One region of the Parabacteroides sp. KHUB-03 genome, then DNA from elsewhere that is predicted to be linked to it. Evidence: riboswitches for the same ligand, from Rfam matches in the RefSeq annotation. Region 1 holds a riboswitch; each other region holds the start of a gene.
The links. Region 1 has a riboswitch for thiamine pyrophosphate ahead of thiD (bifunctional hydroxymethylpyrimidine kinase/phosphomethylpyrimidine kinase). Riboswitches for the same ligand answer to the same signal wherever they lie in the genome.

Region 1 (11,035 bases):
AAAGAAAGCTCTGCTTTCTCACTTCCGGCATCAGCGGCTGGACGTCAAACGCAGGTAAAAGACGTAGCGACGAAACCAGCGGCTGTCTGAGCGAAGCGAGTTCCGCTGGTTAAGCAAAGTCTTTTGCCGGAGTAGCCCGGACGGTGCAGCCTTGACCTTTTGGTTACTTTTGGGTCAAGCCAAAAGTAATAAAAAAGTGTTCGCCGGAAGCACTAAAGCGTTGCAGATACAATCCCGTAATAACAGAACAATAATATATTTATCAGTAATTTACACCCGATACCAGATCGTTTTGCAATTTAGGAATAAGCCCCGAAGATAGTGACAGAAGGTGACAAAGTGGAGGGTATATTATACTGTTTTTCCCGGTACGAATAACAGTCTTGCCGGTCGTGGGTTATCATGTACAAATTATATTCTTTATCCAGTTTGTTAATTCAATACTTTTATTATATATTGTCGCCTTGTTTGCTTTAAATCGGTCTGGTATATCTCTGGAATTTTATTTCAAATAATTTTAAACAGACTTTATGGTAATACTATATTTAAAAATCGCATTCCGCAATTTATGGAAATATAAAACACAATCGCTTACCGGCATTCTGAGTTTAGCTTTTGCACTAGCCTGTTTTGTCCCGGCTCTTTACTGGATGCGCTATGAGACTTCCTACGACAGTTTCTATCCTGGTTCGGATCATATTTACCGCATTTATTCAGTGGATAAACAGTCGGGCAAAGTAAACGAACTGGTTTCGGGTATTTTAGAGAGAAAACTGCAAGATCAGTTTCCGGCAATGCAAGCTTCGAGCGTTTTCTTTGTCGAGCAAAATAATTGCAGTTCGGAAAAAATGCCGTACATCCGGTTGCATACGATCTTTGCGGACAATACTTTTTTCAGTGTTTTTCCTCAGGCTGTTATCTGTGGTAATCCACAACCGCTACAAATTACAAATAATATAGTCCTTTCGGAAACGGTGGCCGTACGTATGTTTGGAGATGCGGAAAAAGCTATTGGAAAACAAATAAAGAGTACCTTACTTGATTGGCATCCACCCTATACAGTTACCGCAGTTGTGAAAGATCCTCCGCCAAATACGAATCTTCCGTTTGATGCGATACTATATATCGAGGATTTACAAAAACAGAAATCTTTCATTGAAAGTTCTGTGAAACAGATATGGTCATTTGCTACTTTGCAAATGTATGTAAAGCTTCCTCCATATACAGATGTTGATGGGTTGGCCGGACAACTGCGTAATTTTCCGTTACAGTTAGACGCAAACACCAAAATAGAACTGCAAATGATGCCAGTGAGCGATGTTCGCTATCTACATCTCGACCTTTTTCGCCAACGCATCCGCGAATCTGCTTTTTATCACATCATTCAATCTGTAATTATGGATTTCCAGTTGCCGCATAGCTTCTTCTTCCGACATATGGAATAAGATGTGTAATATTTTCTTTGCCCGCTTAATGAGCTTATTATTGATACATTCCACTTCCGTCATATAACTTCCATATACTTTGCCTAGTCGTATCATTGCGATGGTAGAGATGAAGTTAAGTACTTTCTTTGTGGCTGTACCGGCTTTCATCCGGGTAGAGCCTGCAATAACCTCATTACCGGTATGCAAGGCTATAACTTTATCGCTAAACGGAACAGACACAACCTCTTTTTCCTGTATAAAGACCGTATAAGCACCAATAGTCTTTGCATAAGCTAATGCGGATTGGACAAAGTATGCACTTCCACTAACAGATATGCCAATAACAACATCCTTTTCCGAAACGTTTGCCAATATCATTTCGGGTACGCAACTGGCATCTTCTTCAAAATTTGTCTCGATGTCAATAGCAGCATCAGCTACTCCTCCGGCAATTAATGTAAGAACACGTTCACGTGGGAAACCAAAAGTACAAGCTATTTCCACCGTATCGACAGCAGCCAATCGTCCGCTCGTTCCGGCACCTACGTATATAAGACGTCCACCGTTGTTCAGGCGTTCTGCTATTACGTCTGCCACTTCTGCAATATCCGATAATGACTCAGACAAGGCTGTTCCGGCCTCCTGCTCGGTTTTCCATAAAAGGGATGCTAAATCTGCTGTGTCCATTTTATGCAATTGAAGAGAAGGATCATACGGCTCTTCTGTAACAAGATTTTTATATTCGGGAATGCATCGTAATGATTGGGCGTATTGTTCTCCCACCGCAATTAATAATGCACCCAGTAAAGGTAATTCATTTGCTTCCTGCACTAAACGGACTTCTATAATATCTCCGGTCAAAACCGGAGATGCCTGTAATCTTGTTGTAATCTGTTCAGCCAAAGGATAACCTGCTGCTTGTACCGCATGGGCCAACCCGCCTCCTATCAGTATGAGATCTGTCCGGAACAGATAATAGGTCGTCCGTATTATTTGTACCAAACGTTCCAGATATTCATCTGTTTTTTCTTTATATGCAGCCTCTTTAAAAACTGCAACCAAATTATTATCAGGATGCACGGATGCAAGCAAAGATGCACTGGCCAGTTGATCATAACTGCCATCGGGTGTTTCTATACTACCCAATAACGGTTGGCTATAAGAAGGAGTCCATCTGCGTCCGTTTCTCCAAAGGGAGAATCCTAATCCTGTACCGATAGGCATTATGCCAACAGTACGATAGCCTTCAAGATATCCGGCTACGGATGCTCCTACCGCAGCAGCATCCGCATCATTTGATAACACAACAGGTACCTGATATTTATCTTTCAGCCATTCAATCCATTTATTATTTTTCAACGGAGCCAGATGATCTGCAGAAAACAAGACCCGGGTTCCTGCATAATCTACTATTCCGGCAGTGGAAATCCCAATAGCACATACTTCACAATCAGGGCACACTAAAATATCCATCAATTCCTGAAGAGCTTCAATAAAGTCATCAACAGTCTTATCCGTTCCCAGACGACTTTTTACCCTTTTTATTTCTTTAGGATCGATCTTGTACTCTTTTATGCACTTCATATAAGGTACGGCAAGACCTTTTATCCAGGAGCCTCCAATATCCAAAGTTAAATATATGCGTTTCATATACTGTATTTTATTCCATCATCCACATTGCTTCTTTCATTTCCTTTGAGACATCTATGCTTTGTGTAAAGTCCCAATACGACCGGTCCTTTTCAACTAAAACCTGTGTGCCGACAATCCAGCTCTGGATCCATCCCGTAAGTGTAGACCATGCTCCCCATCCTGCATCGGCATTTGAAGCCCAATAATCCCAACGGTTATAGTCGAAAGCACGCATCCATGCTCCGTCCAGATCTTTATGGTTCTTGCTTTTTACCTGAATACGGATTAAAAAGTCCGACAGCTTCAGAAGTGCTTCCTTGTATTGAGGATTTCCGGTTGCATGTGCAGCTTCGTTTAAAGCGAAGAAAGCAAAGTTGCATGTGTATAGCATATCTGCTACAGGGTCGCCGTTTTTTGCAATCAGAGGAGCTTCATGCAATCCATAGTCGCTATTAGATTTAGCACCGCCAAACATTCCGGTAGAACTACTGCCTAACTCTTCACGAATGGCACCACATTCTACCTGGTTCTTTAATACTTCCTGTACTATTGTATCTAGCCAAGCCCGGTGCTCCGGTGTATCTTCTACCTGAACCAGCCACGCTAATGGCAATACCATACGTGCACGTTCCTGCTGAATGCCGTTTGTCCATCCCCATTTATCAGGATAAGACTCCATTGTAATACGAATGCCTGATTTTGCTTTTTCCAACAAAGGCTTATATCCGGTTTTGTCGTATAACCACAGATAACAAGCCCACATCCACGATTCGAAATGGGGATGCGGATTGGTGTAGTCGCGTTCGCCATAATATTTCCAACCTTTTTCCAATATATCCGGCTCTTCTAACCGTCCTCCCTGGAAACCTTGCTTGCTGCATATCCTTAAATTTGCAAGTATACATTCTACCACAAACTTATTCCAACGTTCGTTTTTCAGATAAGCCGAAGCCCCTATTACGCCTAACAAAGAACGGGCATTATCATCATTATAGAATACATACGGATGTGTTTCAGACCAGCCTAAAAGGCCATAAGACGGACTGTTTTTATCTGCACGCGGACCTTTCCTGAAGTTCGCTTCATAAAACATATAATCCATCAGATGTTCTGAAGTTCTTTCATATTTTTTGTCATTCAGCAGATTGCCGGCAGAAGCCAGTAAAAAGGCGACTTCTCCTTGTACGTCATTTCGTAACCAATAACGATATTGTTCTGTACCATCATAATAAATAGTAGAAGCATGTCCTTCCAGAATACCGTCGGAACCATTACCCACCAGTTCGCAGGGAGGAACCGGAGGACCAACAGGCATTAGCCCGTCACCTTGTATTTCCTGTGCACGGGCTTTCCACGACGGATGTATAAAAAAGCGTCCGTTATACAGCCACTCGGTGCCTTTACGTATAGAAACAGCACGGGCATCAGCCGGCAATATAGCATCTTCGGAATAAGATGGTTGCGGGTCAGACTCCCACTTTGACAGAGTTATATTTTTTTTGTTAGCAACCCAGGATAGTATTTGCTCCCATACGGATTTCCATGAAGCGTTAGGAGCATATCGGGCAGTTTTAAAATTAGACAGGCACGACATTGCTATCATCGTATTTTTTTCCTTGAATAAAAGGGGAAAAACTTCCGTATCTGTCAAACCGTACTGTGCAATATCGAACCCTGCAACTTTTGCATACGAAATATAAGGATCTTTTACTGCCGCTTTATATATGTGGCAATCATTTAATGCCAACAAGCTCATTGGTTTTAACGTAGAAAAGAATTTGGAAGAAATAACACCCCGTTCCAATTTACCTGCATAAATATCTTTTGTTATCTGCACACCTGGATAATCATTGATAAACTCCACATATAACCTTAATTGCTTCTGTTTAGCCAGCTTATAAAGATCCTGGTTGATAACTGTTGGTTGATTGGGATATTCTGTTGCGGTTATAATAACACCGCTTCCTTTTGTTGCTTCTTCTATTGCTTGGGCAGGAGTGTCAAAACGTTTTACATTAAACGTTTCTTTAGTAAGTAACTGAAAAAGATCATTGTCCGCATGAGCACATATATTTATAGCAGTTTGCGCCATTACGTTGTGGCTTAAAAAGGCTAGTAAAAAAACAAGTATGTATGGTAATAATTTGTGGTTATTTGATTTCATTCTAACTGTTATTTTGCGGTTTATTCTAAAATGAACAGAGGGAATACATCCAGATTGTCTTGAAGCACTCCCTCTAAATTATAATTAAGCCTTAACGGCAATTACTTCTATTTCTACCAGACCATTTTTAGGTAAGGTTTTAACGGCAACGGCTGAACGTGCAGGAAAAGAGCCATCGAACTGCGAAGCATACACTTCGTTCATTGCTGCAAAATCTCCCATATCTGCTAAAAACACGGTAGTCTTAACCACATCATTAATGCTATAACCGGCCTCTGCCAGGATAGCGTGAACATTTTTAAATGCCTGAAAAGTTTGTTCTTTTACTCCTCCTTCTACAAAGTTTCCCGTAGCAGGGTCAATGCCTAACTGTCCTGAAGCAAACAGCATATTTCCTACCTGTATAGCCTGGCTATAAGGGCCTATAGCTGCCGGTGCTTTAGTTGTTGCAATAACTTTTTTCATTGTATATATATATTTAGAATAAATAGTTCTCTCCTATTCTTTCATTCGTTGACGTACCACTTCGTATATCAGTATAGAGGATGCTACAGATACATTTAGGGATCCTATAGTTCCAAACTGAGGGATTTTTATCATGCTATCGCAAATACGGAGGTTCTCCATTGAAACACCTGTATCTTCGGCTCCCATTACAATTGCGACAGGGCCTTCATAGTGTATATCAGTATAATTTTCTGTTGCTTTTTCACTGGCAGCATAAACTTTGACGCCGCTTTCCTGTAAAAAACGGATTGATTGGTTTATACTTTTTTCCTTACATACGGGTAAAACATGTAAGGCTCCAGCCGAAGTCTTTATCGCATCGGCATTCACTGTAACACTACCTTTCGCAGGAATAACAATCGCATCAACACCTGCACATTCGCATGTGCGGGCTATAGCTCCGAAATTACGTACATCAGTCACACCATCCAATAATACTATGAAAGGATTTTTTCCTTGTTCGTATAAGAATGGAATTATATCTTCGAGCTTTTGATAGGTTATGGCAGACATAAACGCAATCACACCCTGGTGATTCTTACGGGTCAAACGATCCAAACGCTCAGCCGGAACACGTTGTACTGCAATATCACGTCCTTTTAATACTCCAAACAGTTCACGGGAAAGATCGCTTTGTAATTCTCGTTTTACTAATATTTTATCAATTTCTTTGTCTGCCTGTATAGCTTCGATTACGGCACGTATGCCAAAAACCATTTCGTTCTCTTTCATGTATTATATTCTTAATTGAATATCAAATGTTTATTGGTTCAAGTTGTATAATATTTCACAACGTTGTGCAAATATACAAAGAATACACTAACTTTTATTACTCTTTGAAAGTTATATATCCGAAACTATTTCTACCATTGCTTCACACCAACTCGAATCGTTATTACAAAAAGAACAAAGTATCCTTAATAAAATATCAGAGACATTATTAACAACCCACTCTTTAAAATTCTCTTCTCTCCGCATCCGTTCAGGCCACTGGATTTACGTCTTGCGGAAAATTATTATTTAAACAGATTTCCATAATTAATAATTGCTATTTGTCTTTTATAAAGGATAAGTAAGCACTCCAATTATGTATCAGGACTGTCGTATTATGACTTTTGTAATTTATAGTTATGATTTTCTAATACCATAACTATAAATTACAAAAGTCATAACTATGAATGGGTAACTAATATATCCGGGGTTATAACCTCTGCTATAATTACAGGTATATATGTTACAATTATTCCATATCTGTAAATTATTATATACAGGTATGGGATAATGACAAAGTTCTGTGTCCCCACTTTGTTATTAAATATTTAAACTAATAAAGATATCATTCCTATTTTGTATTTTTGCAGCTCAAAATAAAAAGACAGTAAATGTTTTACAAAGGATTTCTCATTTTTGCAGGAATAATCGGGATGATATCTTTGCAATCGTTATATGCGCAACAGGGGATAAATTCGTCTCAATCTTCCGTCAGCAATATTTCAGCAACCTCACAAGACACAATCATTGCCCCTCCGTCACCTGAACCTCTTATGATAGATGGTAAGCCAATGAATGAGAAGCAACGTAACCGTTACTATAAACAGTTGCGTAAAGATTCCATACGTGCAAAGAAAAATGTCTGGTGGTCTATACTTGGCGGCCCGTCATATACACCTGAAGCGTCATTAGGTGTGGGTGGAGCTGTATTGGCAAGCTTCAGATTAAATAAGAATGATACAATTTCACAACGTTCTTTTATTCCGGCCGGATTCAATATTACATTAAACGGGACAATGGTGTTTGCCGGTGCAGGTACTCTATTTTTTAATGAGAATAAGTTCCGTATTTATATTAGTTACGGATATAGAAATGAGCCGTCCCATTACTTTGGCAAAGGTTATGAAAACATAGAACACACTGAAAAAAGCGATTCTACCACCAAGTTCCATAAAAGCTATTTCCAGCTTTATCCCCGCTTTGTATGGGAAATCAAACCCCATTTATATACAGGTGCTTTATTTGATATCAATTATACGAAATCTACAGACATTAATCCGGTTATGCAGGCGGATCCTTATTTTCAGAAATTCAAACTGAAATATGTTAACATAGGTCTTGGCGGTTTAATACAATATGATACCCGGAATGATGTTGCAACCCCTAGTTCCGGTATGTTACTTAGTGGTATAGCCAGGGTATACAGCAAATACTTCGGAGGTGCATACAATTATGGAATGTTTGATCTGGAATATCGTCAATTCCAGCAGGTTTTTCGTCCCCGAAGTACTTTAGCATGGGTTGCACGCTCATTGATAAGTGTGGGTGATATTCCGTTTACCGAGTTACCGTCATTCGGTTCTCCTTTTGATTTACGTGGTTATTACTGGGGGAAATACCGTGATAAGACAATGGCTTATGCCATACTTGAATATCGTCACATGTTCGGTAGTGTAGAAAAATACAAAAGCGGAAACTTTTGGGCAAAATGTGGTTTCGTGGGATGGATAGGAACAGGTACTATAGGAAATGCTCCTGTTGTAGATTGGAGTAAATGGAAATTTAACTACGGAGTTGGTCTTCGTATACAGATGCAACCGGGGAAGAATTTCCGGCTGGATGTAGGTAAAGATCCGAACCAAAAAGGTATGGCCGTTTATATGAATATGACAGAAGCGTTCTAAAAAGGACACTTTCTTAAATTTAACACTTCTTTTTTGTAATATTCTTTAATCTTTATACCTTTGTATTACATAAAGGGGTGCCAAACTGTATGGGCTGAGATCATACCCTCGAACCTGATACGGGTAATGCCGTCGTAGGAAAGCACAGAGGCTTTTTCCCTCCTTTTTGATAAGAAAAATGGATAGAAACAATATTTTTCGTTATCCAACAGCACTAACTATCGCAGGATCCGATAGTGGTGGTGGAGCAGGAATACAAGCAGATTTGAAAACATTTTCTGCATTGGGTGTATTTGGAATATCGGTTATCACTGCAATAACAGCACAGAATACACAAACTGTTTACGGAATACAAGCCGTTACTCCCGATTTATTGAAAAAACAGATAGATGCCGTTTTTCTGGACTTCACAATAGATGCTGTCAAAATAGGTATGCTTCATAATAAAGAAGCCATCCATATTGTTGCAGAATCAATAAAAATCTTTGCTCCCGCTTATACAATATTAGATCCTGTTATGATTTCAACAAGTGGGAAGAAGCTTTTGGAAGATAATGCAATACATGTACTTATCGATGAATTATTTCCTAACGTAGCCTTGGTTACTCCCAATGTTGATGAAGCAGCATATTTATCCGGTATCAATATTAAAGATGAAAAGGATATGGAAAAAGCTGCCCGTTGTTTACAAGAGATGGGATGTCGCTCAGTTCTTATAAAAGGCGGGCATCTGGCCGGTATAACGACAAAGGATATTCTTATCATGCCGGATTTGGCTCCAATACATCTTGAAGTTCAAACAGTTCATACGAATAATACACATGGTACCGGTTGTACCTTGTCATCGGCCATAGCTGCATATTTAGCTCTTGGCAATAATTTACAGGAATCTGTACGTATGGCAAAAATATACATTACGAACGCTTTAGCAGAAGGAGCTGATGTCTGTGTCGGTAATGGACATGGTGCAACGAATCACTTCTTTTCTCCGGTGCCTTTACAGAAAATAAAATTACACGGATGAAAAAATTGTTTGTTATAACAACACCATATTTCTTCTGTGGCGAAGGAGAAATCCTTTCCAATCTGTTTAGGGAAGGAATGGGATGTTTGCATCTCAGGAAACCGCATTGTAGCCGATCTGCATTAGAGAAGTTGATCTTGGAAATACCTTCTCAATATTACTCACATATTGTTTTACACGATCAATTTGGACTGGTTGCAAACGGTAATCCTTATCATTTTAAAGGAATCCATCTAAATAGAAGAAACAATACTATTCCCAACGGATTTTCGGGAAGCATAAGTTGTTCATGCCATAGTTTGCAGGAAATATCAGAGAATGCAAAATTTGATTACCGGTTTCTCAGCCCTATTTTTCAAAGTATATCCAAGCAAGGTTACGGAAATGGCTTTCCTTTAGACATACTATGGCAAGCATCAAAAACAGGTCTGATTAATGAGAAAGTAATTGCACTGGGAGGCATTGACATTTCCACTATACCGCAGCTCAAAGATATAGCTTTCGGAGGCGTAGCAGTATTAGGAGCATTATGGGGCCAATCTCCTTCTGAAAAAGAAGTAAATAATATTATAAAACGATTCAAATCATTAGAATTATGTCTGGCTATTCATTGATAAAAAATACAAACCGTCTGATGCTCATTACAAATTGTTCCGGCAAATATACAGAATTGGATCAGGCTAAAATGTTTTATGAAGGCGGAGGAACTTGGTTGCAACTCCGTATGAAAGATAAATTTGACATAGAAATTGCCAGGGCAATTTCCCAACTTAAAATATCGGATCCCGAATATATCTTTTGTATGAATGATAATCTGGAGATGGCTATGGAAAGTCACGCCAGGGCTATTCATTTGGGTAAACAGGATATGCCTTTATCTGAAGCCCGGCAAATTTTAGATAGCTGTCATTGGAGCCTTATTTCTCATATAGGCGCTACTGCCAATACTTTGGAAGACATATTGCATGCAGATAAAGAAGGGGCTTCATATATAGGATTGGGGCCTTATCGTTATACAGAAACGAAAAAGAAATTAAGTCCTATTTTAGGTCTGGAAGGGTATCGTAAAATAATAAATGAGTGCAGAGAATCCGGATGTATGATTCCTATTGTCGCTGTAGGCGGTATCCGTTTAGAAGATGTTGGTCCTTTATTTGATGCAGGTGTCGATGGAATTGCCGTATCAGGATCTATTGTTAATGCTCCGGATCCTATAGAATCGACCCGGAAATTCTTATCTGAGATAAAAAAATATTGCGGAGATAAATATTAAACTTAAATATATGGCAACAAAGAAAAACATGCGTGTATCTTATCCTTCTTCTGAGAAAATATATATTCCGGGAGAGATTAATAAAATTAAGGTAGGTATGCGTAAAATCAAGCTGTTAGATACCGTGACGATAGACGATAACGGCGAAAAGATATGCAAGAAGAATAATCCGGTGATTGTTTATGACACAAGCGGTCCTTATTCGGATTCCAAAATATCAATTGATATTAATGCCGGTCTTCCCCGTATTCGTGAAGACTGGTATGAACGTCGCCGTGACTTAATCCAGTTAAGTGAGCTTACCTCAGAATATGGCCGTGAAAGATTAGAAAA
Region 2 (11,035 bases), 190 kb from region 1:
ACATTATACCAATAAGGCATAGGAACATCTTCGGCGCCATCAAAATAGACAAAGCGGAAACCGGCACCTTCATATATCTGCCCTAACCTTTCAGCTATTTCTTTTTGTAAGCCGGTGTTCTGATCTACACGGACAAATAAAGGCCAGTCGTCTACATCCAACAGCCCGAATCTTTCGCCTTTATCATAAACACGGGGAACAGAGCCGCCTACACCGCGCGTACAACCGGTTAACTGATATGGAGGAGTGGTAGTAAAGCCTGTATACAATATCAACTCCTTTCCTATCTGAAGCAATGTACGGTTCTTTTCCATTTGTATTCCTTCCGGATTTTCCTCTATATAAAGAACTGTAGAAGTAGAATCGACCGGACGCGCCAAAGTAAAATTACGCACATGGTTAAAGCGCGTATCCGGATTATCCCCCATTAAATAAGGATCATCCCGTCCAACCTTTGAGTAATGCAAATGCAAACCCGGGATCATTCCGGCTTTATATATCTTGTCTGTTATTTCTTTCAGGTCTTTCATTCCGTTCGGATATTCCTTGCGCCAGGGATAGTGGCCGCAAGATTTCGCAAAGTCTACATAATAAATAACAATGGTTTTAAAACCGCCTTTTTTCGCGAAAGAGATATGTTCATCTATATTTTCAGTCGTCACATTTCGCAATTCATAATAAGAATAAGGATATTCCTGGCGAAGCCGGCTTTCAACACCCAACGGCATATTGTAATCGCGCTCCAACCGGTCAATACATGGCAACAACCGGTCTTTTGACGTGGTTATCAATGCAGCACCGGCTCCAAACAATTTCACCTGATAGTCAAGGCCTGCATATAAGTTAATTGCATTTTTTTGCTGAAAAGCATCAATACGGGTACACGGAGAAGTTGCAAGAAGGTTCACTGCCACATCTCCATCCCATACAACATTTAGCCATTCACCGAAATTTTCACGTTTACGGACAGGCAATTGCATAAGAGTAAATTCATCGATCTCTGTTTTGCGTTTTACTCCAAAATCTTCAATACGGTAATCAATCTTGTCGAGAGTAAAATGGATATAGTCATCCGTAATATGCATCGGTATATAAGCAATATCATATGTATCTTCAAATTCAACCCGCAAGGTATCCCCAATCCGTTCTACTTTGTTTGAAGGAAAAGTGCGGGGCTTGGCCGGAAACATAAGAAAGTTCTCATTATCATAAGGCCTATATTGAGTTATAGCACAAACCGGGAGTTCCGACTGAGTATCCAGACATTCCTGGCCGCTGGATTTATGTATCAAACTACGTGCCTTGCCATCCGAACTGATGACCAGACGCATCTGACTGTTTTCAATAACAATATCCGAAGACTTACCGGTTATCGCATTTGTGGTAACCGAATAAAAAAGAAGGCATAAAATAGCCGGAAAAAGATTCATTAGTCGACTCTTCATAATAGTGGTTTTAAACATATTCCTAATCTGGACGCCGGTTTTTTAACCGGACGAGACAAATATAAATATAAAATTGGCTTTAGCCAAACATTATATAAATGCAGCTAAAGCCAATATATCATTAAATAAAATTACCTCCGGTTATTTACCCAGCTTGTCGCAAATCAGTTCGGCGGCTTTTTTACCACTCATCAACATACCCCCGAAAATAGGCCCCATACGGAAACTGCCACTTACACCATTAGCAGCCATACCTGAGACAAACAATCCGGGATAAATCTCTTTCGTGTTTTCTACAGTAGTAGACTCGCCTAATTCCACATTCAAAGAACGTTCTCCTATCACGCCTCCGGTAGGTGTATTCAATTTAATATCATTCTTACGGGCAACTGTGCGGGCAACTTCACAATCGTGTCCCGTACCTTCCAAAACAGCTTTTGCCATAATAGTCAATGGATCGACATGCATTCCTTCACGGATTACCGGAGCCCAGTTTACCACCACGCCTGCTACGGCATCGTTATGGAATACGACGTCTTCTACCGAATAACAATTAAAAATTGTGGCCCCTGCTTTAGTCGCCTGATAAATCAGTGCAGAAGTGGTATGAACAGAATCCATAATATAAGTACCATTACCCGCAGCATGATAAGACACGCCCAATTCTTTAACAATAGGCATAGCTTCTTCCTGTACTACAATATCGTTAAACATCATAGCACCACCCCACATACCTCCTCCGGGAGCTAATTTACGGTCAAAAAGCGCTACCTTCTTTCCGGCTTTTGCCAAATAATAAGCAGCAACAATACCGGATGGGCCTCCACCTACGATAGCTACGTCTACTGATAAATTACTCTTTAACTTTGCAAAATAGGAATCAATAATTCCTGTTGAAACAATCTGTTCCATTACCAATTATAATTTAGAGTTAAAAACATCAGAAAGCACATAGAGGTAAACGCTTTCTTTTATTCAATCATTCTACCTTCTTCCCTTCGGCGGCATTACCCGGATCAGGTTCAATGGGTATAATCTCAGCCTGTATATTAAGGCACCCCTATGATAAGTCGTTGCAAATATAGTACATTTTTCCACTCTTCTGACAGGATTTGGTTACTAATTACAGCGAAAAGGAAACACTTTTCAAAGTTTTTGCTAACTTTGGCGACTTGAATGAAACAATAGATTTTAAACAGAATAATTATGGCGAAGATAAAAGGAGCTGTTGTTGTAAACACGGAACGCTGCAAAGGCTGCAACCTTTGCGTTGTAGCCTGCCCATCAGATGTACTGGAACTACATCCCAGGGAAGTTAACAACAAGGGGTACCATTATGTGTACATGAAAAATCCGGATGCATGCATAGGATGTGCTAGTTGTGGTTGGGTTTGTCCGGACGGTTGTTTAACCATCTACAAAAAGAAAATCGATAATTGAAAGTTGAAAATAAAGATATGGCAGAAGATATAAAATTAATGAAGGGTAATGAAGCTATCGCGCACGCTGCAATCCGCTATGGTGTAGATGGATATTTCGGTTACCCGATCACTCCTCAGTCCGAGATTTTGGAAACCCTTATGGCTGAAATGCCGTGGGAAACTACAGGAATGGTAGTTTTGCAAGCAGAAAGTGAAGTGGCTGCTATCAATATGGTGTATGGTGGAGCCGGAACAGGAAAAAAGGTAATGACCTCGTCTTCCAGTCCGGGGATAAGTCTGAAGCAAGAAGGTATATCTTATATAGCAGGAGCAGAACTTCCCTGTCTGATTGTAAACGTAATGCGTGGAGGTCCGGGACTGGGAACAATCCAGCCCAGTCAGGCCGACTATTTCCAAACTGTAAAAGGCGGCGGACACGGCGACTACCGGTTAATAACTCTAGCTCCTTCTTCCGTACAGGAAATGGCAGACTTTGTTGGTTTAGGCTTTGATCTTGCGTTCAAATATTCTAATCCTGCTATCATCTTAGCAGACGGTATCATTGGCCAGATGATGGAAAAAGTGGTTATGCCTCCATTCCATAAACGCAGAACCGAAGAAGAAATTATTGCAGAATGTCCTTGGGCTGTACAGGGAAAAACGGCCAATCGCAAGTCTAATGTTATCACTTCCCTTGAGCTGGATCCGGCAAAAATGGAAGAGAATAATATCCGCTTTCAGGCTAAATATAAAAAAATCGAAGAAAACGAAGTTCGTTATGAAGAGTTCTTTTGTGACGATGCAGAGTATTTGCTGATCGCTTTCGGTTCTTCAGCACGTATTTGCCAGAAAGTAGTAGAGAATGCCCGTGCAGAAGGCATTAAACTGGGTTTATTACGTCCTATCACTTTGTGGCCGTTCCCTGCAAAAATAATTGCAAAATATGCCGGTCAGGTAAAAGGCATGCTTTCTGTTGAGTTAAATGCCGGACAAATGGTAGAAGATGTTCGCCTGGCTGTAAACGGTAAAGTAAAAGTCGAGCATTTCGGACGTTTAGGAGGTATCGTATTTACTCCGGATGAAGTATTGGATGCATTAAAGACGTTGATAATTGAGAATTAAAAATTATCAATTTATGAAACGTGGAAGTAAAATAGACGAAATACTGACATTGCTTTTTATGCTATTGGCTATTGCTGCCGTAATATGTTATTTTGCAGTTAACGACCGCAGTGTATTCTTGTATTGTGGCGGAGCTGCTATTGTACTGAGATTAGCACAATACGTAGTAAGGTTTATTAATTAATAATATGCTGGTCTTTAGAGCAAATCCATTGGCATATTAACAAATTGAAAAATTATTCATATGGAACTCAACGAAATAATTAAACCGGAAAATCTGGTATATGAAAAACCCAGATTAATGAATGAAAATTCCATGCACTACTGCCCCGGTTGCAGCCACGGTGTTATACATAAGCTTATTGCCGAAGTAATTGCCGACATGGATATGGAAGAAAAAACAATAGGTGTCTCCCCCGTAGGATGTGCCGTATTTGCTTATAATTATCTCGATATAGATTGGCTTGAAGCTGCTCATGGACGTGCACCGGCAATTGCCACTGCCGTAAAAAGGCTAAATCCCGAAAAAATGGTATTTACTTATCAGGGAGACGGTGACCTGGCTGCTATTGGTACAGCAGAAACTATCCATGCAGCCAATCGCGGAGAAAATATCGTGATCGTTTTCGTAAACAATGCTATTTACGGTATGACCGGAGGACAAATGGCTCCCACCACGTTGGAAGGCATGCCTACATCGACCTGTCCGTACGGACGTAATATTGCCTTAAACGGCTATCCTCTTAAAATAAGTAATTTACTTGCAGAATTGGAAGGAACTTGCCTGGTAACCCGTCAGAGCGTACAAACTCCGGCAGCTGTAAAGAAAGCAAAGAAAATGTTGCGTAAAGCATTTGAAAATTCAATGTCCGGCAAAGGAACCTCGGTTGTTGAATTTGTTTCTACCTGTTCGTCCGGATGGAAAATGACACCGGAAAAAGCAAACAAATGGATGGAAGAGAACATGTTCCCCTTCTATCCGTTAGGTGACTTAAAAAATGTTGAATAATAGTAAGATGAAACAAGAAATAATTATAGCAGGTTTCGGAGGCCAAGGAGTTTTATCAATGGGTAAAATATTGGCTTACTCCGGGTTGATGGAAGGAAAAGAGGTAAGTTGGATGCCCTCTTACGGTCCCGAACAACGTGGCGGTACGGCCAACGTGACAGTAATTTTAAGTGATGACCGTATAAGTTCTCCTGTTCTGAACGAATATGATATTGCTATCATATTGAATCAACCATCAATGGATAAATTTGAAAGTAAAGTAAAGCCGGGCGGTATTCTTATTTATGACGGTTACGGGATCCATACTTCCGTAAAACGTACGGACATCTCTGTCTATCGCGTAGATGCTATGGATGTTGCCACGGAAATGAAGAATGAAAAAGCATTTAATATGCTTATCCTTGGAGGTCTGCTTAAAATCGTTCCAATGGTAAAATTAGAAAATGTACTGCTTGGGTTAAAGAAATCTTTGCCCGAACGGCATCATAAGCTAATACCGATGAACGAAACAGCCATAAAAAAAGGAATGGAAATTATCAAGAAAATATAATTTGCAAACTCTGCAAAAACAAGGATACCTCTTTTGGCATCGAAAGTCCCGTCTTTTAAGTGTAAAAGTCTTGTCTTAACATTTAAAAAGTCCCGTCTTTTGAATTCAAAAGAGGTATATTATTATCTTTGCAGCCCATGAAGTATTATTTATTCATATTACTCTTCCTGTGTGAAACCGTAACTATGTCAGCACAGGATCGCCGGGAAGGAGGTGGACGAGGCAGTTTCTCGCTAGCAAATCTTTCATCGGCAAAAAAAGATATACCCGACAGTCTGCTGGCAGTAGACAGTGCCGCATTAAAATCCAAACGTATCATTGCTTATCATCTTACACCTTTATTAGGAGAGCCTTACATTGCCCCTTTAGATACGGGACGACTTAATTATGCAAATTCTACCCTGGTTGAAAGTAAGTCATTAGCTGTAGGCTATCAGGCAAACATTGGTTCGGCCGCCCAAACAAGAATGTTTTTTGAACGGAAAGAAGCCCGTGATTTCATTTTTGCCGATCCGTATGATTACTATATCACGACACCCGAAAACGCCTATTTTTACGACACAAAAATCCCATATACGGATATTATGTACACTACGGCCGGTTCCAGCCAGAATAAGGATGAACGGTTAAAAGGAACTCTTACCCTGAATTTTGGGAAAAAGATAAATATAGGAGGCGACTTGGACTATATTTACAGCCGTGGCCATTACGAATCAAATGGGAACAAACTTTTGAGTTACCGGCTATTCGGGAGCTATCTCTCCGACAAATACGACTTATATGCCTATCTGAGCAACTTCAACTTTATTAATAAAGAAAACGGAGGGCTCACAAACGATCGGTACATCACAAACCCGGACAATCCGGTAGAAGGTTTCGACAGTAAACGTGCAACCGACACGAAAGCTTTTCCCGTACGTTTTTCCGATACTTGGAATCGCGTACGTGGTAAGCAATATTTCTTTACCCAAAGATACAATTTAGGGTTTGAACGCGAATTGGATGAAACGGATGAAGAAGGCAACGCAAAAAAAGTATTTGTACCTGTATCCAGCATCATTCACACTTTTGAATATAAAGACAACCGCAGACATTTTGGCTCCGGAGATCAAGGTATCGACACCTGTTATGTTGATCATTTTATAGATACGGAAAATTCAGAAAACAAGCAAGTGGTAGAAGACCGTACATCCTATTGGAGTTTAAGCAACACATTGGGGCTATCATTGCGGGAAGGATTCCAGGATTGGGTAAAATTCGGATTAACAGCTTACATAAACTTTGAGAAACGTCGTTTTAAATTACCTGCAGCTTATGACACAGAAGACGGGATATCCGGTACTCAAATTCTCGTGACTCCAAAAACGCAACAAATTTATGATGAATTTTCATCCTTCATCGGTGCTGAATTATCAAAAAGCCAGGGTCGGTTGCTAACGTTCAATGCACGTGGAGAATTAGGGTTATTCGGTAGTGATGTAGGAGAATTACGTGTAACAGGAAATCTGCAAACCCGTTTTACTTTATTCAAAAAAGATGCTGTTATCAAAGCTGATGCGTACATAAAGAATGTGAACCCGGCTTTTTATGTGCGTCATTTCCATTCTTCGTTTTTTTGGTGGGATAACGACTTCAAAAAAATACAACAAGTATACGCCGGTGGAGAGATCAATCTGGAATCAACAAAAACAAAACTATCCGCCGGAGTGGAAAGTATACAGAATTATATATTCTTCAATCATAAAGGATACCCAGAACAAAAGAACGGGAACATTCAAGTTATCTCTGCCCGTTTAAAACAAGACCTGAAATATCGTGCCTTTGGATGGGAAAATGAAGTTGCTTACCAGTTAAGCAGTGATAAAGAAGTATTACCTTTACCTCAGCTTAGTTTATATACAAACATGTATGTTGCATTTAAACTGGCAAAAGTTTTAACCATACAATTAGGTGCAAATATGTATTACAATACAGCTTATTATGCACCATACTATGAACCGGCTACGCAACAATTCCAATTGCAAAGACCTAATGAACAAGTTAAAGTGGGTAATTATCCATTAATAAACGCCTATGCCAATTTCCACCTGAAACAAGCCCGTTTCTTTGTGATGGCATATAACTTAAGCTCCAAGTTTGTAGACCCGAACTACTTCTCTCTATCGCACTATCCTCTTGATCCGATGGTACTCAAGATGGGTGTAGCTGTTATGTTCAATAATTAATACATACGTATAATTATCAATAATTAGATGGTATGAGAAATAAGAAATTGCTGATTCTTTATTTTATCTTATTGGTTATTGCTGTTTCAACCATGATCATGTTATGGCAACATAAAACACATGAAATACCTCCTCGTGACTATGAGCAGATCAAAAAAGAAGGAGTATTAAGAATGGTAACCGAATACAACCAGTCCGGCTATTTCATATCAGGAGATACGATAGAAGGGTTTCAATATGAATTGGGTAAAGCGATTGCCGAGTTATCCGGGTTAGAAGTACAAACTCATTTGGAAATGAGCCTCGCCGAAAGTTTTAAAAAATTATCTGATAATAAATGCGACATCATTGCCCGCAACATCCCGATTACAAGTAAAATCAAAGAAGAGTATCTCTTTACAGAGCCAATCGTATTAAACAAACAAGTATTAGTTCAGCGTACAGCCGAAGCTAACGAAGGTAAACAGCCCATTCGCAATCAATTGGATTTAGCTAAAAAGACTTTATATATACCCAAAGACTCTCCTGCCCTTTTACGTCTCCGTAATCTGGAAATAGAAATCGGCGATACTATTTATGTAGAAGAAGATGAGCTCTATTCGTCCGAACAATTAGCTATTATGGTAGCTAAAGGAGACATAGATTATGCAGTATGTGATCAACAAATGGCTCGTCTGTCCAAGGAACAACTTCCTGAAATAGATATTGATACGGATATTAGTTTTACACAACTCCAATCATGGGCAGTACGTAAGGACTCACCGGTATTACTGGATAGTTTAAACAGCTGGTTCAACCAAATACGCGCAAATGGTTTATATGACAAGATATACAAACGTTATTACGGGAAACGATGATATTTGAGATCTTTGCTATGGCAAGGCAATATAAATGAAAAACGGGAACCTTCTCCCAACTTGGATTCCACAGAAATAGAACCTCCCATTTTTGTAACCAGACTTTTGCAAATAGCTAACCCCAAACCTATACCTTCCACATAATCGTTCAATTTAACAAAACGATTAAAAAGGGATTCCATTTTCTCTTTTGCAATACCAACACCGGTGTCTTGTACATAAAACTCATACAGTTCATCCGGCAAGCTTTTATATCCGATAGTAATACAGCCTTCTTTCGTATTCTTTATAGCATTGTTTACCAGATTATTTACCAACTGCAATAAACGGATCTGATCGGCTACAAATTTACAGGCAGGCTTGTCTTTTTCTAATTTCATTGTCACATTTCCGACTACACGCAATTTTGCCGATGCATAAATAGTGTCCATCAGTTCATTTATATCTACCGGAGTGTAGTTTATTTTAATAGCATCGGCTTCGATCTTCGACAAATCAAGAATATCATTGATAAGCTGCATCAAAAGCTGATTGTTGGTCTTTATAATTTCATAATAAGATAAGCGCTCTTCATCGGAATCGGCAAACGCCATCAATTCGGCAAAACCTGTAATTGCATTTAACGGAGTACGAATCTCATGGCTCATATCTGCCAGATATTTAGACTTCATTTTATCTGCATCTTCCGCCTTTTGAAGAGCTTTTTCCATACCTAATTCCTGATCTTTACGGCTCTGAATATTTGTGGAACAGCCTAATAAAACAGTAGGATCTCCATTTTCATCACATTCATAAATATAAGCAGAAGTATCACGCCATGTATAATCTTCCGATCCGGGATATTTTACCCGGACTTCTTGTTTCGTTTCTTTAACCTCACCACGGCAAAGCCTTAGGAAATTCTCAATATATAAATTATAATCATCCGGGTGTATTCTGGACGCAAACACTTTCCATGGCACGTTTACCATTTCTTCATCATTCGTATCCCAGTTATTCAGGCTTACTATGGAATCTTCATAATTTAATTTACTATTAGGATTTACAAAAATAGAACAAGTGCGGATATCACTTGTACGTAATGCCATCTTGGTTAACGTACGAGTCCTTTTTAGTGCATTTTCTACTTCTCGCTTGGAAGTAACATCACGCCATAAGGCAAGTAGCAAAGGTTTTCCATTTTTCAGGAATATTGGAAATTTTGTAATTTCAATATCTTTATATGTACCGGATGTTGTTTGTATCCGTCCCTGAAATTCGAGTGTTTTACCGGTTTTCAGAATCTCAAGATCCGTTTTCAAACGTTCTTCTTTTGACAATACCGCACCATAATGCACTTCAAAATCATTATGTCCCTCTATGGCTGATGTTTTAATACCAGTAATTTCTTCCATAAAACGATTCCAGTAAAGATACCGGAACTGATCCTCTGCATCTTTAACAAAAACACCCAGCGGAAGATGATCTAAAATAGTATTAATCAGTTCATGAAGTTCAAGGCTATCTTTTGCTTTTTCTTCTAATTTTAACTGAAGATTATTAATATCTTCACCACTATTCATACTTGCCATTTTAAATAAAGCCACAATTGTGGCTATAAAGGTATTTCATTTTTCAATATAAGCAACTAAAAGACAAAGAAAATCAACCAATATCATTCAAATCAAAGATGCAAAAAAAGAAGTAATTAGGTAAAGATCATATATTGCCAAATATTATATATCTTTACCGAGAATTTAATGATGTAAGATGAGATTTGATGAATTACAACTAGAAGAAGAGATCTTAGATGGGCTTGATGCAATGAATTTCATAGAAACAACCCCTGTACAAGAGCTTACTATCCCAGTTATATTAGAAGGAAAAGATATTATCGCTTGTGCCCAAACCGGAACAGGAAAAACAGCGGCCTATGTATTACCTGTAATTAATGAACTGAGCAAAGGAGAACATCCTGCAAATGCAATAAATGCTATAATAATGGCTCCAACCCGTGAGTTAGCCCAACAAATAGACCAACAAATAGAAGGTTTTTCATATTTCATCCCTGTGTCTGCAGTAGCAGTATATGGTGGAACTGATGGTATTGCCTGGGAACAACAAAAAAGAGGATTGGAAATGGGTGCTGATATTGTAATTGCAACCCCGGGACGCCTATTATCACATATTAAATTAGGTTCAGTAGATTTATCCCAAGTTTCATTTTTCGTTCTTGATGAAGCCGACCGTATGTTGGATATGGGATTTTACGAAGATATTATGCAAGTATATAAGCTACTCCCTCCTACATGTCAGTCTATTATGTTTTCGGCTACTATGCCTCCCAAAATACGCACTTTAGCCCAAAACATATTAAAAAATCCGGTAGAAGTAGAAATTGCGATTTCCCGTCCGCCAGAGTCAATC
Region 3 (11,035 bases), 1.3 Mb from region 1:
TTATTCGGTTTATTTCCGGCAAATTTTTGCTTCTCATCCCGCTCTTTTCTCTTTTCCTCTTTCGTCTTCTTTTTAGGACGGGTTGATTGATTCAGAGCATTTAGGTCTATCTTTCCGGTAACTTTAATTTTCGATTCAAACTTCGGAGTATTGAGTCGGAAAACAGCCTCGTCAGAGTCATCACTAGAGGCAGTAGTGTTGTCTTTTATTTCGACTTCTTTACCAGAGTTTACTTTTTCAGCACCAACTACAACCTCGGGCTGCTTCTTTTCGGCTTTTTCTTCTTTCACAACTATAACTTTTTCTTCTTTTTTCTCCTCAGCTTTAAATTCCTGTACAACAGCTGGTTTTTCTACCGGCTTCTTTTCCACAACAGGAACAGGTTTAGCAACCGGAACATCCTGTAAAGGCTTTGTATGCTCTTTTACAGCAACCGGTTCTTCTTTTTTCACTACAGGTTCTTCTTTTACCGTAGGCTTTTCCTGTGTTTTTTTATGGGAGTTATCCAGATCTATCCGTCCTTTAGTCACAAACTTAGGTTTCAAATCTTCCGGAATTTCCGTTTTAATTTCTGAAGGCCTCTCTTCTTTCACAGAAGGAGTCTCTTTTTGGACGCGTTCTGCCGCAAAACGATTATAATAATCTTTCTCCGGCATATCTTTTCCAAACTCTTTTACGAGCAAAGCATACTGTTCATCACTGATTCTCGTATTGGGATTATCCTCAACCGAGAACCCTTTTCGGTGCAGGAATTCAACAACCGTGTTGATTCCCACGTTTAATTTTCTCTGTACTTGAATTAATTTTATAGGCATATCTAACTTTGTCGTAATACTTATTCGTTGTCTCCATCATCCTCAAATTCGGCAGATAAAATAGCAAGTACCTCGTCGACTGTTTGTTCTTCAAGGTCAGCACGTTCCACAATCTCGTCGCGATTCATAGCAAGAACACCTTTTGCTGTATAGCAACCTATGTTCTTAAGCGCATCGATTACCCAGCTGTCTATTTCATCTGCAAATTCATCCAGATAAATATCTTCTTCATCAGCACCTTCTATATCCCGGAATACATCAATTGTATATTCGGTCAACATACAAGCGAGTTTAATATTCAAACCGCCTTTACCGATAGCTAATGAAACTTCTTCGGGACGAAGATAAACCTCTGCCTTACGTTCTTCTTCGTTCACACGTATAGATGAAATCTTTGCCGGGCTTAATGCTCGTTGTATGAACAACGACACATTGGATGTATAATTAATTACATCGATATTCTCGTTTCTTAACTCACGGACAATTCCGTGAATACGAGAACCTTTCATTCCAACACAAGCGCCCACCGGGTCAATACGGTCATCATATGATTCCACTGCAACTTTGGCTCTTTCACCCGGGATACGGGCAATAGCCTTAATGGTAATCAGACCATCATTAATTTCCGGCACTTCCAATTCAAAAAGACGCTGCAGGAACACTTTGTCTGTACGCGAAAGTATAATTTTCGGATTATTGTTATAATTATCCACTCGTTGTACAATAGCACGAACGGTTTCTCCTTTACGATAAAAATCGGTAGGGATCTGTTCCGATTTCGGGAGCAGCAACTCATTTCCCTCATCATCCAGCAACAGAATCTCTTTTTTCCATACCTGATATACATCAGCCGCAATAATAGATCCGATTCTGTCTTTATATTTCGCGTATAAACTATCTTTTTGCAATTCAAGTATTTTAGAAGCCAAAGTCTGACGCAGGTTCAGGATAGCACGACGGCCAAAATCTGCAAAATGTACTTCATCCGTTACTTCTTCACCCACTTCACAGTCGGCATCAATCTTACGGGCCTCGGTCAAAGTAAGTTGCAGGTTAGAGTCTTCCAATTCATCATCTGCTACCACCGTACGGTTTCTCCAAATTTCAAAGTCACCTTTTTCGGGGTTGATAATTACATCATAATTTTCATCAGTGCCAAACATCTTAGCTATAACGTTTCGGAAAGAGTCTTCCAATACGCTAATCATTGTCTCCTTATCTATATTTTTCAACTCCTTGAACTCCGCAAGGGTGTCAATCATACTGATTGTTTCCTCTTTTCTGGCCATAATTTACTTGAATCTTATTAAGTATTTTGTATATTTTATTTCATCAAATGTATACGACTGATCATCCTGCACAGTTACTTTTCGCTTTGCACCTTCCGGTTTGATCTGCTTTTCAACGGTAACAACCACACCGGTTTCATCCGCCGATTTCAGCACACCTGCCAACTTGACTCCGTTTTTAAGCAACATTTCCACTTCATTGCCAATATTCTTAACATATTGGCGAAAAACCTTAAATGCAGATGTGATGCCCGCCGATCCAACTTCCAGTTCATAGTCTTCCACATCCCGGTCCAGATGTTCTTCCAGATAACGGCTCAATTCTGCACAGTCGTCAATACAAACACCCTCATCATTATCAATCTCGACAATAATAAGATTTCCCGGTTTAATAACTATATCCACTAAAAAATTGTCTGAAGAGGCTAATTTTTCCTCGACCAACTGGCTTACTACACTTTTTTCAATCATATACAAACAGTTGAGAACAAAAGAAGGGGACTACCCGCCCCCTCCTCATCTTCGCTTAATCGCTTGCAAATATACAAATTGTCAACGACTTTACAAAGAAATATGTATTTTTTGTGCAAATACTCTTTTTCATTATCTTTGCCACCGAATACAAGGGGGTGCTTGTACCGATTCGTTCTGATAAGGTTGCAGGCTGAGATTATACCCATAGAACCTGATACGGGTAATGCCGGCGCAGGGAAATTGAATCAATACTCACTCCTCCACTATTCAACCATTTCGTTTTAAATAAAAAGGCAAAAGGATGAAAAGTGTTTTAATCGTAATGGCCGCTTCACTGGTCATTCCTAATGTACAGGGCAAATCCCATGAAACGGCAGACTCCCTGAAAATCGCCAAAGACATATCATTGGATGAAGTTGTGATCACCGCTACCAAAGCTGTAAAAGGAACCCCCGTTGCTTACACGGATATTTCCGGAAAAGAGCTTAACAGTAAAAACGACGGACAAGGTATTCCGTATCTTATCTCCCAATCTCCGTCTGTTATTATGACTTCCGATGCTGGAACAGGCATTGGTTACTCCGGTTTCCGTATCCGGGGAACAGATGCAAACCGTATCAACATTACAGTAAACGGGGTTCCCATGAATGACCCCGAATCGCACACCTTGTTTTGGGCAAACATGGCAGACATCGCTTCTTCCGTAGAAAGTATTCAAATCCAACGCGGAGCAGGTACATCTACAAACGGAGCTGCTTCTTTTGGAGCTACGGTTGCCATGCAGACGCAAAAGCCGGCCTTACAACCATACGCCGAATATTCTATTTCAGCCGGTTCTTTCGGTACTGTAAAAAATACGGTAAAAGGCGGAACCGGGCTATTATACGACCATTTTGCTTTTGATGCCCGATATTCAAATATCCGTAGCGATGGCTACATAGACCGCGCTTTCGCCCGGATGAGTTCTTATTATGTATCGGCAGCTTTTTATGCTTCCAATACATTAATCAAATTTCAGACCTTCGGCAACAACGAAAAAACATACCAGGCATGGAACGGTGTACCGGCAGACAAGCTGAAAACAGACCGGACTTATAATTCATGCGGCGCATATGAAGAAGACGGCGTAACCAAATTCTACGATAACCAAACAGACAATTATTGGCAGCACAATTATCAACTAATGGCAAGCCAACGTCTTAACGATTTCTGGAATATGGCACTCACTCTCCATTACACAGATGGTAGCGGCTATTACGAAGATTATAAAGCCGAAGCCAAATATGAAAAATACAAACTTCCCAATTATATTGACCCGTCCGGTAAAGAGGTTAAGAAAACCGACCTTGTCCGCCGCAAATGGTTAGATAACGATTTCTACGGTGCTGTATACAATGCTAATTATCGCAGCAAAAGCATGCAAATAACGTTGGGTGCTGCCGCCAATAAATATGCAGGAAATCATTTTGGCCGTGTTATATGGGCAAAACAAGTTAACAGCCTTCCGAAACCGGATTACGAATACTATCGCAACACCGGAGATAAAACAGATTACAATGCATATGCAAAAGTAAATTATCTCTTCACCGACTATTTTAACGGATATGCAGACCTGCAATACCGAGGCATAGATTATACAATTAAAGGGAACGATGATAAAGCCGGAGACAATCTTTATGTCAATCGTCATTGGAACTTTTTCAACCCCAAAGTCGGATTCAATTTCAACAAAGGATTCCATAATGCATTTGCCTCTTTCTCTGTTGCCCATCGCGAACCCAACCGCGACAACTTCACCGAAGCAGGTATTAATGAACGCCCTGTTCCCGAAAGATTGTTCGACTACGAAGCCGGATACAGCTTCACACATCCACGATTCCACCTGGGTGCCAATTTCTATTTTATGGATTACAACAACCAGCTTATTCTGACCGGAAAAATCAGCGAAATAGGAGAAGCTCTCACATCCAATATAAAAGAAAGCTACCGTATGGGAATTGAACTGACGGCCGGCATAACCATCACCAAATGGTTATTATGGAGCGGGAACGTTACCTGGAGCCGGAATAAGATAAAAAACTTCATCGAAACGGTAAGTAATCTGGACAGCAACTGGGACCCTGTGCCCGGGCAAGAAGAAGTTCAATTTCAATTTGGTTCTACAGATATTGCTTTTTCTCCAAATGTAATAGCAAACAGTATGTTCAATTTTAACTGGAAAAACTTTTCTGCCGGTTTTAATTCGCAATATGTAAGCCGTCAGCATTTGGATAATACATCCAGCAAATCCCGCTCCATCGATCCTTATTTTATCAACAGTTTACGTGTTGGTTACATCATAAAGCCCAAGTTCTTAAAAGAAATCGGGGTGGATGTAACCGTCAATAATCTATTTAATACCGAATACGAAACAAACGGAAACGTATATTCGTCTATCGTAGATGGCAAACGCATCGATTCCGCCGCTTATTTCACACAAGCCGGTATCAATGCCATGGCACGTCTTACTTTAAAATTCTAATTAATAATATGCCAACTATCATTTGCCAACTATCATCTGTCAACTTTTTAGAGTATTTCGGCGTTATCACCGGTTTGCTTTATCTTATTCTTGAGATAAAACAACACCGGGCCATGTGGGTGGTAGGATTTCTCACGTCGCTGGTTTATGTGTTCGTATTTTTCTTCTCAAAAATATATGCTGATATGGGACTTAACATGTATTATGTCGGCATAAGTATTTACGGCTTCTGGCAATGGACCCGGAAGAAAAACAAATTTCTTCCGGAAGAAAATAAAAATTCTTCCGAAAGAATAATATACCGTCATCTGACACCTAAGCTTGCTGTGGGAGTCGGTATCGCTCTATTAACCATTTTTATTATGATCTGGTATGTATTGAATAATTTTACAGATTCTCCGATCCCGATAGGTGATGCCTTCACCACTGCAGTCGGTATCGTAGCTACCTGGATGTTGGCACGACGCATTATTGAACATTGGATATTCTGGATCGTGGTAAATTTCGTTTCCGTTTATCTTTTTTATATACGCGGATTATATCCCACAATGTTTCTCTATATTTGTTACGCCTTGCTGGCCATTGCCGGATGGCATACGTGGAAAAAGAAAGGAATAAAAACAGATGACAGTACCTTATGATTGCATAATTGTAGCAAACGGTAGTTTTCCAACGACAGCCCGTCCTTTGGAATTATTACACCAGACTCCGATCATTATTGCCTGCGACGGTGCTGTACAGGCACTTTATGACAGAGGCCTGGCTCCCACAGCCATTATAGGGGATATGGATAGTATTCCTCTTTCTCTGAGAGAACTATATGCCGACCGCATCCATATTGTAGAAAACCAGGAAATAAACGATCTTACCAAATCTGTTTTCTATGCACATGAAGCCGGATATAAACATATACTGATTTTGGGAGCTACCGGTTTACGTGAAGATCATACACTCGGTAATATTTCTCTATTACTGGAACACGCTCCATTATTCGACAGGATAGAAATGCTTTCCGATTACGGCCTATTTATTCCTTTAACGAAAACAGCAACTTTAACAAGCCGGCCCGGACAACAAATATCAATCTTCTCAATGTACCCTTGCGGAGAAATAAGTACGGAAGGATTACGCTGGCCTATCCATAATCGTAAACTTACCGCCTGGTGGCAAGGAACACTAAACGAAGCTTTAGGTGATACGTTCACCATCACTTTGACAGAAACAGCACGCATAATTGTTTTTTGCGCATCCGGAAAATAAAAAAGCTCCGGAAGCGTCTTCAACAGATCAACTTCCGGAGCAAATACACCCTCAATTTTACAACTTAGTATATAAGATTCTCACGAACCCTTATCTCATGCAGGTAATCTTACCAGCTGAGATTCCTTCCATTCGGAAAATCCTTCGATTACTTTATTCATCCGAAACAACAACCGGTCGTCTGCAACCAGCTTCAAAACAGTATTAGGCGATAAAAGCAAATACATATTATCCGCCGGCAACATAGCCTTTAATAATACGACATCGTATCCGTCACGAACGACTTCCCTTTTTAGCTTAACCGGCACATCCAATGATGCCAAGTAATAAGCAGAACGTTCATAAGCACACCATTCATTGTCCTCAAGATACAAATAGACCCCATCGGAATTATCAATTTCAGATGTCAGAACCCGCTCTACTGTAGTCGAGCTTTCCATATCCCACAATTTTTTACATGCATATTAGTACTACAAATATATTTTCTTTGTCTGCCAGTTAAAGTAGGTAATTACATCAATTTTCTAGTTAAAACTATCAAATAGTACATTATCATCCCGTTTTTTCTGCAATTCTATCAAATTAGCATCCGCTTCTTTCACACCGGCGGCTTTTGCCTGCTTCAACAGGATTTCGGCCTCATCCAAATTACCTTGCATCAGGTTCAAAACACCACGTGAATGAATGGCTTCCGGCGAATTAGCGGCTTTTTTCAAATAGCCTTGTGCAACATCGAAATCTCCTTTTGTCAAAGCAATATTTGCAGCATTCAGATTGGCTACCGGATCATTCGGATAAATACATACAGCTATATCAAATACTTCATTATACTCTTTACTACCGGTTTCATAGCTATTAGCCACTGCAAACATTTCACTCAGGCTTAATTGCTTCGGATTCGTTTTAATCACTTCACGTCCTTCTTCCACAGTAAAGAAACGAACCGTATAATCCACTTTATAATCCGAGCGACGAAGTGAAGGATAAATATTCTGCAAGACATAGCGATAAGGAACGCCACCATCAAGTGCCATCAATTGCGCATCTTTTTTATCAGGATCGATATTGCTTTCGATAATAGCCAGCACTTTATCCCGTGAAGGAACAGACTGATCCGCCAGTACCTTTTCACGGAAACCGCCCCAATCCTCAGAACCATTTTCTGTCAGGATTATCCCTTTTGGGAAATCATGCTTTTTACGGACATATTCGGCCAAAGCTTTTACACGATTTTCTGCCAATACCGTATTCGATTTATAAGAACCTTCCGGTGAAGCATATCCTTTAAGGACAATATCTCTCAATTTTACATTTTTATCGTTCACAATCACACCGATTGAATTATCGATTTTAGACAATTCTGTAGCATTATTACGAAAGTCCGGCAAAATCTGGTATTTGTTTACAACAAACTCCAAGTAAGCTGTACCCACTTCTGCCCGATGTTTTTCAGTTTCTGCCACCGGTGAAATATAAACCAGCGTAGTAGCCACCTGATAACGCTCATCAGGACGCATACGAACTTTATCGGCAACCAACAACGGAGTACCCGGTGTTTCTTTACCACAACCACACAAATCCTGGTCCAAAACCAGTTTGGCATTTTTCATCCAAGGTTCAAAGGGTATATCCAATTTATAATTAACCTGCTGCATTCCATCAGAAACCTTCAACACCGTATAACGAGGTTCATCTTGTAAATTATGCAAAGCAATTTCACGGTTATATACCTTCTGGCGGTTTTTGCCATTAATCAAAACAGAAGGTAAACCATTCTTTTGCGTAGAACTTTCAAGAACAGGAGTTAATGTCAGCGAATTCCTAGACTTTACCACATCTGCAGGAATCATAATAACCGCATCGATATAAAGCCGTCCACCTTTTTCCACCAAATCGTTACAAACAACCTTCACCGGCGAACCAACCGTCTGAGCCATAGCCAGCGGTGAACCCAAAGCCAGCAAGATTACCAGCATACATATATTTATCTTTTTCATCGCTTCGTTATTTAATAAAGTAAATAATAGAAACAGCCGCTTTTGTCACACCAAAATAATCACGTGTTTCAGCAGGCAACTTATTTCCGCAGGTAGCACAAGGATATTCATTATCTTTCATGTGCGCCCAACCAAGACCCAAAGCAGCTTCAATGCTCCATCTATTACTCAAAACCCATTGATAACCATAAGTCAAACCTGCACCATACAAATATCCCTGATAACGGCGGTTTTTCAGACGATCACCCAAAAGGCTAAATCCACCCACATTATAATCTGCATAATGTGCATGTAAACCAAAGAAATGGCCATTGAATTTCTCACATAACCAGTAACGTGCTTCAGGTTGCACCATCCAATGCTTCCACCTGGCCTGGTCACCCATCATCCAGCCATTATAGTTGCCGGATATGTCAAGAGACCATTTTTTACCCAGCCCTATTTCCGCTCCCAAATTTATAGTAGCCGTAGCGTCATAGAGCAAGTTCGATTTCACTGCAAACTTCTGTCCGTATGCGCTCGACATACCAACTAGAAGGAGAAAGAGGAAAAGGACTTTTTTCATATATCTTTTGTTTATATTTTCCAGATTAAAACCAAAACTACAACAAGGTTATTTAAAGCATTGCGTACGTTATTCAACACAATCACGAACACAACGCACAAATCCATATCTTGTATCGGTAGTACGGGTAATTCCTAAACCACCTTCGCTAAAGAAGAAGCCTTCGCATGTATGTCCTAAATAATCTTTACCTGAATTATTTTTACCGGAGAATTTTGTACGGGCTACATAATTCATATAATTCCCGCTTGTTCCCTTTGATATATCCAGCGCTCTCACTAACAAAGTAAGTTCCCGCTGATTCGGAATACGCCAACCTTTCGGACACCCTCCTTGTTCTTCTGTTTTTGGTATATAATTAGGTGATACTCCGTTTACATCACTCCATTTTCCACCTGTCTTATTTTCATTATAAATCAAAAAGGATTTGTATGGCTTTGTGTTTTCAGAAAGTTCAGTGTGCATAGCCAATTGATTACCACCATCAGAAGAACTGCGAAGTGCCTTCTTATCCATATATCTCAATTCCAACTTATCATAATTTTCTCCATTATAAATCTTTTTACTCTTAGACCAAATTTGAATTTTACTATCGTCCGGTTTATCAATCCGGCCTAAATAACGTGCACAACGGACAGAATGCCGATGCCGTTTCTCATATTCAGCATAGTCACTCGTAGAAATGCCTTCTTCCGCCCATAATATATTTCTGAAATTTTCCGCTTCGGCACCTTTGCTATTTGCATAATAATGTAGTGTATTCTCACTATTAGCCGGAAAAAGGATAGCCGCCGGGTCATACGCATCTTGTCCCATAACGAAATCCTGGTATTGAGACAAAGATGGTAAAAACCACTTTATTTCATTTTCCTTAACCTGATCGGAAATATTTCCCATATTTCTGTTACGAGACATACATGCATTATATGCCTTTGTATAATTACTCAAATTTCCTGATAAATAAGGAACACTGTTCCAGTTGGGCCACCGAACTTCCGAATGAGATAATACAGTCAATTCCCTTATCATATTAGCACGCCCATCCGTTGTTTGCCCCCAACCATAAGGATTTCCATAAGAATATTTTCCGTTACCATTGTTACTAACAGCAGATTTTTCAAACATATCCGTCTCATTCACCCACTCTATTCCAATTGCATATTCAGAAGTACCATCTGTCGAATAATAAGTTTGAATAGAACGTTGTGAAATAACATAGGCTGCATCCGTAAGCGAACTACTATTAACACTATCAGAATAAAACTTTGTTTTACAAAGAATCAACATCTCACGATTCGGTTTATTCGCAAATTCCCACCAATTCAAATTATCATAATAATATTCATCAACAAATGCAGTGACAACAAGTTTATTATTTGTATATGAATCTTCATTCTTCAATTTTTCAACTAATTGTTTAATAGTAAGTAAAGAGGAAGATCCGTCTCCCGGATAATTAGCTTTTTGGGTATCATTATCATTATTTACTACAAAATGTATCCAGTTATCATCCAAGTCTGCAGAATTATCGTCCGGCCCTAACACCTGAAAATCATTTACCGGAGTCTTAACTTTGTATGTAGGTTTCCATTTTGCATCAGTTCCTATTATATCTGCTTTTGTAAAAGTCAGTACCCTTGCTTCATAATGAGCATCACACAATTGAATCGGCTGAGTAGCCTCCGTATAAATAAAATTACCATCCGCTACCGATGTCGGTTCCTTCTTAACAACTTCCAATACAATATCATTAATTCCCTTCACTTTAACATTATATGTATACCGGGTATTACGTATTGTTTTGTAATCCTCTAAATTTGAAGCAGAAGAACCGCCATAGCTAGCTTCGCCAAGAGGAATATAATAAGTAACGTCTCCCTCAACTTGTGAAGTAGAAGGCTTTTTGCCCGGATCAAAATCTTGATATTTATCAGCAGGCCCTTTATAATATCCTTTCAAGATAATATAAGTGGCATTCTCCGGCTTTTTACTATACCGCTCTTTATACGAAATAGATTCAGACAAAGTCTTGCGGTTTTCCATCATATAAAACGTGAAACCTTTCTGTCCCACAGCAAAAGGATATTCCTGAGCAGAAAAATAAGAAATATCTC

Region 2: another riboswitch for thiamine pyrophosphate. It lies ahead of ACYIB7_RS08795 (sulfide-dependent adenosine diphosphate thiazole synthase); the one in region 1 lies ahead of thiD (bifunctional hydroxymethylpyrimidine kinase/phosphomethylpyrimidine kinase).
Region 3: another riboswitch for thiamine pyrophosphate. It lies ahead of ACYIB7_RS13725 (TonB-dependent receptor); the one in region 1 lies ahead of thiD (bifunctional hydroxymethylpyrimidine kinase/phosphomethylpyrimidine kinase).

What each region holds. Positions count from the first base shown of each region.
Region 1 is NZ_CM153257.1:1,846,767-1,857,801, forward strand. Features, by position in the region: gene ACYIB7_RS08015 (ABC transporter permease) at 531-1,445, shown strand; gene ACYIB7_RS08020 (N-acetylmuramic acid 6-phosphate etherase) at 1,329-3,077, opposite strand; gene ACYIB7_RS08025 (hypothetical protein) at 3,088-5,151, opposite strand; gene ACYIB7_RS08030 (RidA family protein) at 5,308-5,688, opposite strand; gene rlmB (23S rRNA (guanosine(2251)-2'-O)-methyltransferase RlmB) at 5,722-6,462, opposite strand; gene ACYIB7_RS08040 (BamA/TamA family outer membrane protein) at 7,113-8,405, shown strand; TPP riboswitch at 8,469-8,563, shown strand; gene thiD (bifunctional hydroxymethylpyrimidine kinase/phosphomethylpyrimidine kinase) at 8,584-9,429, shown strand; gene ACYIB7_RS08050 (thiamine phosphate synthase) at 9,426-10,043, shown strand; gene ACYIB7_RS08055 (thiamine phosphate synthase) at 10,025-10,702, shown strand; gene thiC (phosphomethylpyrimidine synthase ThiC) at 10,713-11,035, shown strand, end outside.
Region 2 is NZ_CM153257.1:2,039,225-2,050,259, forward strand. Features, by position in the region: gene ACYIB7_RS08790 (hypothetical protein) at 1-1,445, opposite strand, end outside; gene ACYIB7_RS08795 (sulfide-dependent adenosine diphosphate thiazole synthase) at 1,587-2,357, opposite strand; TPP riboswitch at 2,420-2,517, opposite strand; gene ACYIB7_RS08800 (4Fe-4S dicluster domain-containing protein) at 2,652-2,885, shown strand; gene ACYIB7_RS08805 (3-methyl-2-oxobutanoate dehydrogenase subunit VorB) at 2,903-3,988, shown strand; gene ACYIB7_RS08810 (hypothetical protein) at 4,002-4,172, shown strand; gene ACYIB7_RS08815 (thiamine pyrophosphate-dependent enzyme) at 4,233-4,997, shown strand; gene ACYIB7_RS08820 (2-oxoacid:acceptor oxidoreductase family protein) at 5,005-5,547, shown strand; gene ACYIB7_RS08825 (putative porin) at 5,685-7,772, shown strand; gene ACYIB7_RS08830 (transporter substrate-binding domain-containing protein) at 7,805-8,629, shown strand; gene ACYIB7_RS08835 (PAS domain-containing sensor histidine kinase) at 8,614-10,191, opposite strand; gene ACYIB7_RS08840 (DEAD/DEAH box helicase) at 10,379-11,035, shown strand, end outside.
Region 3 is NZ_CM153257.1:3,175,881-3,186,915, forward strand. Features, by position in the region: gene infB (translation initiation factor IF-2) at 1-815, opposite strand, end outside; gene nusA (transcription termination factor NusA) at 836-2,104, opposite strand; gene rimP (ribosome assembly cofactor RimP) at 2,108-2,575, opposite strand; TPP riboswitch at 2,722-2,833, shown strand; gene ACYIB7_RS13725 (TonB-dependent receptor) at 2,880-5,099, shown strand; gene pnuC (nicotinamide riboside transporter PnuC) at 5,108-5,740, shown strand; gene ACYIB7_RS13735 (thiamine diphosphokinase) at 5,724-6,359, shown strand; gene ACYIB7_RS13740 (hypothetical protein) at 6,455-6,799, opposite strand; gene ACYIB7_RS13745 (DUF3868 domain-containing protein) at 6,884-8,356, opposite strand; gene ACYIB7_RS13750 (DUF3575 domain-containing protein) at 8,364-8,921, opposite strand; gene ACYIB7_RS13755 (fimbrial protein) at 8,991-11,035, opposite strand, start outside.